2 linked regions of the Methylosinus trichosporium OB3b genome follow. The protein of the gene in region 1 binds, or shares a complex with, the protein of each later gene. Links are inferred from orthologs where the notes say so. Each region holds a gene or a part of one and is shown on either strand. Other genes may lie near its edges.

Region 1 (2,900 bases):
TGGAAGCCGCCGGAGGGCTGGTGCACCATGATGCGGGCGTTGGGCAGGGCGAAGCGCTGCCCGGCCTCGCCGGCGCAGAGCAGCAGCGAGCCCATGGACGCCGCCTGTCCGATGCACAAGGTCGCGACCTTCGGACGGATGTATTGCATCGTGTCGTAGATGGCGAGGCCGGAGGTGACGACGCCGCCCGGCGAGTTGATGTAGAGGAAGATCTCGCGCTTGGGGTTCTCGGCTTCGAGAAACAGCAGCTGGGCGATGATCACCGAGGCCATATGGTCCTCGACCTGGCCGGTCAGAAAGATGATTCGCTCGCGCAGCAGGCGCGAATAAATGTCGAATCCGCGCTCGCCGCGGCTCGTGTTCTCGATCACCTGAGGGATCAGATATTGGTTGTAGACCTCTAGTGGATCACGCATTTCTCTCGCGCCTTTCGTCGACTTGCCTCGCCTCGCCCCGAAGGCGGCCGCGCCTCGCGTTGCGGAGACGGCGGCCCGGGGCGCGCGGCCGGGAACGCCGGCCGCCTTTGGGCTGTTGGTAGCATATTGCCGCAGCGCGTCCAGCGGCAAACCACGGAAGACGGCCGGAGGCTGCTCGCCGGCTCGCGGAGTGGGGCGCGCGACGTCTCGATTTCGTCCACCCGCCGGGCCCCTCACCTCACCTCTCCCCGCGAGCGGGGAGGGAGGCGAAGGCGCCGCGGCTTTTGCTGGAAGAGCCCCGTCCGGCCGGGGAAATTTCACGGCGCCGGCCGCCCCCTCTCCCCGTCGCAGGGAGAGGTGAGGGGCTCGGGAGGGCTCGCGCGCGGCGCCCGCGCCGTCACACCGCCGGACGCGCCAGCTCGTCGTCCTCGTCCTCGGCCATCAGCTCCTCGCGCGTTACCGGCTTGTCGGTTACGCCAATCTTGGTCACCAGATGATCGACCACGCGCTCTTCGTAGAGCGGGGCGCGAATCTGGGCGAGGGCCTGCGGATTGTTGCGATAAAAATCCCAGACCTCCTTCTCGCGGCCGGGGAACATGCGCACGCGCTCGACGAGAGCGTCGGTCACATCCTTGTCCTCGACGGTCACGCCGGCGCCCTGGCCGATCTCGGCCAGCACCAGTCCGAGCCGAACCCGGCGCTCGGCGATGCGACGATATTCGCCGCGCGCCGCCTCCTCGGTGGTGCCCTCGTCCTCGAAGCTCTTGCCGCTGCGCTGGCGCTCGGCGTCGAGCTGACCCCAGATCGTCGTGAACTCCTGCTCGACGAGACCTTCCGGAAGATCGAAGGAGAAGCGCTTGTCTAGCGCGTCGAGCAGCGAGCGCTTCAGCTTGGCGCGCGAGGCCTTCTCGTAATCGGCCTCGAGATTGGCGCGCACGGCGGCCTGCAGCGCGGCGAGAGTCTCGAAATTATATTTGGCGGCGAAGGCGTCGTCGATCGGCAGCTCCTTGGGCGCCGCGACCGCCTTCACCGTCACATCGAACTCGGCGTCCTTGCCGGCGAGATTGGGCGCGGAATAATCGTCCGGGAACTTGACCTTCACGACCCGCTGCTCGCCGACGCCGGCGCCCTCGAGCTGCTCCTCGAAGCCGGGAATGAAGGAGCCCGAGCCGAGCACGAGGTCGATGGCGTCGCCGCCGCCGCCCTCGAAGGCCTCGCCGTCGAGCTTGCCGGTGAAGTCGATGGTGACGCGGTCGCCCTTGGCGGCGGTCACGCCTTCGCCGGCCTTCTCCTCGAACTCGCGGATGCGCTCGGCCAGCTGGTCGATCGATTTCGCGACATCCTCGTCCTTGACCTCGGCGACGGGCCGCTCGATCGAGATGTCGTCGAAGCCGCCGACCTCGAATTTCGGCAGCACCTCGAAGGCGACGGAATAGGCGAAATCGCCCTCGGCCTCGAGCGCCTTCTCGATCAGGGTCTGGTCGACGGGCAAATCGAGCTTGGGCTCGAGCGCGACGCGCAGGCCGTGATCCTCGACGATCTTGCGATTGGCCTCGTTGACGGCCTCCTGCAGGACCTCGCTCATGATGCCCTTGCCGTAGATCTTCTTGAGATAGGAGCTCGGCGCCTTTCCGGGACGAAAGCCCTTGATCTGCGCCTTGCTGCGCAGCTCGGAGAGCTGCGCCTCGAGCTTGGCGGCGAGCTCCTCGACCGGCAGCACCACCCTGAACTCATGTTTCAAGCCCTCTGCGAGGGTCTGCGTCACTTCCATCTCGTCTCGCCTTCTCGAATCGCGACCTCAGCCGGCGCCGCCGGAAAAATCCAATAGATGCGCGGATGCGGGGGCTGGTGCGGGCGGAGGGAGTCGAACCCCCACGACTTGCGTCACCGGAACCTAAATCCGGCGCGTCTACCAGTTCCGCCACGCCCGCGGCCCAATGCGCCGTAGCCCCGCGCGCGAAAAGCGCGAAGGGCCCGAACGCTCGAACGAAACCGCATCCTCGCCGCCGCCGGACGAGGGCGGCCCGGGAGCCGCGCGCGCCGCCTCGGCTCGGGCGCGCGCTCTATAGCACGGCCCGCCGTCGTCGCTAAAGAAAATGTCATCGCGGGAGCCGAGACGCGGCGCCGGGAAGGGAAGACCCGTCGGGAGGCCTCGCCCGCGGTTGATCGCAATCGCCGGCTCGCTATTGTGTCGCCGTCGTCCTTTTGCTTCCCGAGGTTTTCCCATGCCGATCGCCTGCTCCCGCCGATCCTTCCTCGGCGGGGTCGCCGCGACTCTCGTCGCGCTCGAGGCGCGCGCGCAGGCGCCGGGAGTGCGGACCCTCGAGGCGCGGGCGGGCCTCCTGCGCCTGCTGCCCGAGCCGGCCGCCCCGACCGATGTCTGGGGCTTCGACGGCTGGTCGCCGGGGCCGTTGCTGCGGCTGCGGCAGGGCGACGAGCTCGCCGTGCGTCTCTTCAACCGGCTGGAGAAGCCGCTGAGCCTGC
Region 2 (3,457 bases), 2.2 Mb from region 1 along the record:
TGGAGACGCAGACGAGCGTGATCTCCGCCGGATCGCGGCCGCAGTCGCGCGCGCGCTCGGCGATGGCATGCTCTGCGGCCTTCAGACGGTCGACTATTGTCATGGGTTGTTTCGGCTCAGCGGACGTATTTCACGATGGTGAAGCTGGCGCCGATCAGCACGATGACGAAGCCGAACAGCCCGCGCAGCGTCTCGTTCTTCGATTGGGCGATCTCGAGGCGCACGCGCGTCTCCGACTCGGAGATGTCTCGCTTGACCTCATGCCGCAGCCGCGCTTCCGATTCGACGACGTCGCGCCGCAGCGTGTCGAAATCCTGCCTCAGCAGCGAGATGTCGTGCTTGACCCCCTCGACGCTCAATTTGGTCTCGTGCCGCAGCGCCTCGATGCTCGCAGCCGTCTCATGCTCGAGAGCCTCGCTGCACGCGGTCATCTCACTCTTGAGGGCGTCGCTGCTCGTGGTCGTCTCATGCCTCAGGGCCTCTATGCTCGCCTGCAGCTCGTGCTTGGCGTTCTCGACATCCGCTTTGGTCACGACGCCTTCGGAGAATGCGCTATCGAGCGCTTCCGCCGAGGCGCGCGCCTGCTCGGGCGTGAAGCCGCCCCGAGGGAGGCGATCCACATAGGCGAGCTGGTTGAAAAGCACTTGCGCGGGCATGGCTTCGATATAGCACGCACGCGCCGTTTCGGCGAGGGCGCCGGGCCGTGGGGGAGAGCCCCCGATCACTCCCCGCAGCCACCGCGCACGAATTCGCAAAGCTCCTGGCGGCCCCTTCTCGAAATTTTCTTCCCGCATTGCAATCTGCGCTTGACGCGTCGAGGCGCGGACATTAGGTTCCGCCCACTTTCGGCAGGCCGTAAGTTCCATGTGGTCGCGAGCGCCGAGCGCGCGACGTTCCGGACTTAAACGCTGCTGGCCTCACCTGAGACTGCCACGCGGTTGGTCATCATACGGCGAGAAATCGCCGGACAGGAAGGCACGACCCCGGATTCGGGGTCCTCTGCATGAGGAGCGCCTTGGGCCGGCCGGCCGAGGGCGCTCAGCTCGCTTGCGTTTCATCGAACGCGAGCGGGTCCAAGAAGAACGATTCGCCAATTCGCCACACGCGAAGGACCTGGAATGCCGACGATCAGCCAGTTGATCCGCAAGCCGCGGCAACCGAAGACCTACCGCGAGAAGTCCCGCCATCTCGGGGCCTGCCCGCAGAAGCGCGGCGTCTGCACGCGCGTCTACACGACGACGCCGAAGAAGCCTAACTCGGCTCTCCGCAAGGTCGCCAAGGTTCGTCTCACCAACGGCTTCGAGGTCATCGGCTATATTCCGGGCGAGGGCCACAATCTGCAGGAGCACTCGGTGGTCATGATCCGCGGCGGCCGCGTGAAGGACCTTCCCGGCGTGCGCTATCATATTCTGCGCGGCGTGCTCGACACGCAGGGCGTCAAGGACCGCAAGCAGCGCCGTTCGAAATACGGCGCGAAGCGTCCGAAGTAAGGAGCGAGAGCCATGTCGCGTCGCCATCGCGCCGAGAAGCGGGAAATCATCGAGGACGCCAAGTTCGGCGATACCGTCGTCACCAAATTCATGAACTCGATCATGTACGCCGGCAACAAGTCGGTCGCCGAGGCGATCGTCTACGGGGCCTTCGACATCATCGAGTCCAAGGCCAAGAGCGACCCGTTGCAGGTCTTCAAGACCGCGCTCGAGAATGTCGCGCCGGCGATCGAGGTTCGCTCGCGGCGCGTCGGCGGCGCCACCTATCAGGTGCCGGTCGAGGTGCGCAACGAGCGCCGTCAGGCGCTGGCGATCCGCTGGATCATCACCGCGGCGCGCGCTCGCAACGACAAGACGATGGTCGATCGTCTGTCTGCGGAGCTGCTCGACGCCTCCAACAACCGCGGCAATGCGGTGAAGAAGCGCGAGGACACGCACCGCATGGCGGAAGCCAACCGCGCCTTCTCGCATTACCGCTGGTAACCTTGTTCCGTCGCCCTCTCACCGAGGACTTGTCCTATGCCCCGTAGCCATCCCATCGAAGACTATCGCAACTTCGGCATCATGGCCCACATCGACGCGGGCAAGACGACGACGACCGAACGCATCCTCTATTACTCCGGCAAGAGCCATAAGATCGGCGAGGTGCATGAAGGCGCCGCGACGATGGATTGGATGGAGCAGGAGCAGGAGCGCGGCATCACCATCACCTCGGCCGCGACGACGACCTTCTGGAACGGCAAGCGCCTCAACATCATCGACACGCCCGGCCACGTCGACTTCACCATCGAGGTCGAACGTTCGCTGCGCGTGCTCGACGGGGCGGTCTGCGTTCTCGACGGCAATCAGGGCGTCGAGCCGCAAACCGAGACGGTGTGGCGTCAGGCCGACAAATATCATGTGCCGCGCGTCGTCTTCGTCAATAAGATGGACAAGATCGGCGCCGATTTCTATCGCTGCGTCGACGACATCGTGACCAAGGTGGGCGGCAAGCCGATCTGCATGCAGCTGCCGATCGGCTCCGAGAACCAGTTCAAGGGGATCGTCGATCTCGTCCGCATGAAGGCGGTGGTCTGGGACGACGAGGGTCTCGGCGCCAAATATCATGACGAGGAGATTCCGGCCGATCTCGTCGAGAAGGCCAAGGAATATCGCACCACGCTGGTCGAGGCGGCGGTCGAGCTCGACGACGACGCCATGGCCGCCTATCTCGACGGCCAGGAGCCGAGCGAGGAGGTGCTGAAGCGCCTCGTCCGCAAAGCCGTCCGCTACACCGCCTTCCATCCGGTGTTCTGCGGCTCGGCCTTCAAGAACAAGGGCGTTCAGCCGCTGCTCGACGCCGTCGTCGATTATCTGCCGTCGCCGCTGGATCGCGAGGCGATCAAGGGTGTCGACATGAACACGGGCGCCGAGCTCGTGCGCAATCCGTCCGACAGCGAGCCCTTCTCCATGCTCGCCTTCAAGATCATGGACGATCCCTTCGTCGGCACCATCACCTTCTGCCGCGTCTATTCCGGCAAGATCGATTCGGGCACGACCGTGCTCAACTCGACCAAGGACAAGAAGGAACGCGTCGGCCGCATGCTGCTGATGCATGCGAACAACCGCGAGGACATCAAGGAAGCCTTCGCCGGCGACATCGTCGCGCTGGCGGGCCTCAAGGAGACCCGCACCGGAGACACGCTCTGCGACACGCTGAAGCCGGCGATCCTCGAGCGCATGGAGTTCCCGGAGCCGGTCATCGAGATCGCCATCGAGCCGAAGTCGAAGGCCGATCAGGAGAAGCTCGGCATTGCTCTGTCCAAGCTCGCCGCCGAGGATCCGTCCTTCCGCGTGTCCACCGATCAGGAGAGCGGCCAGACCATTCTGAAGGGAATGGGCGAGCTGCATCTCGACATCAAGGTCGACATTCTGAAGCGCACCTATAAGGTCGACGCCAATATCGGCGCGCCGCAAGTCGCCTATCG

What was found.
Region 2: the proteins of tig (region 1) and rpsG are in contact, whole or in part, in a crystal structure (PDB 3GTY), measured with the Thermotoga maritima proteins. The link is inferred for Methylosinus trichosporium OB3b from one-to-one orthologs. Residues at the interface, in WP_004081061.1 of Thermotoga maritima: Glu122, Val124, Val129, Leu130, Tyr133, Glu188, Gly259, Ile262, Tyr263, Glu266, Ser270, Glu273, Gln274, Glu277, Arg308, Gln311, Ile312, Ser315, Tyr316, Glu325, Arg329, Arg336, Leu363, Phe366, Trp367, Arg373, Leu377, Arg381, Leu384, Glu387; in WP_004081843.1 of Thermotoga maritima: Lys34, Lys52, Lys55, Glu59, Arg62, Gln63, Glu66, Asn67, Lys69, Val71, Arg95, Ala109, Lys110, Lys111, Gly112, Arg113, Pro114, Glu117, Glu121, Ile124, Ala125, Tyr127, Asn128, Asn129, Thr130, Gly131, Lys135, Asp139, Arg142, Met143.

What each region holds. Positions count from the first base shown.
Region 1 is NZ_CP023737.1:4,405,655-4,408,554, forward strand. It holds tig (trigger factor), read right to left. Parts: upstream 2,188-2,900; coding sequence 814-2,187; downstream 1-813. Other genes in the region: CQW49_RS20885 (ATP-dependent Clp protease proteolytic subunit), read right to left, coding at 1-416; CQW49_RS20900 (multicopper oxidase family protein), read left to right, coding at 2,642-2,900. UniProt on the Bacillus subtilis protein: Involved in protein export. Acts as a chaperone by maintaining the newly synthesized protein in an open conformation. Functions as a peptidyl-prolyl cis-trans isomerase.
Region 2 is NZ_CP023737.1:2,190,620-2,194,076, reverse strand. Bases 290-3,237 are described here. They hold rpsG (30S ribosomal protein S7), read left to right. Parts: upstream 290-1,502; coding sequence 1,503-1,973; downstream 1,974-3,237. Other genes in these bases: fusA (elongation factor G), read left to right, coding at 2,010-3,237; rpsL (30S ribosomal protein S12), read left to right, coding at 1,119-1,490; CQW49_RS10550 (coiled-coil domain-containing protein), read right to left, coding at 290-656. In the rest of the region: CQW49_RS10555 (YggS family pyridoxal phosphate-dependent enzyme), read right to left, coding at 1-103; more of CQW49_RS10550, read right to left, coding at 117-289; more of fusA, read left to right, coding at 3,238-3,457.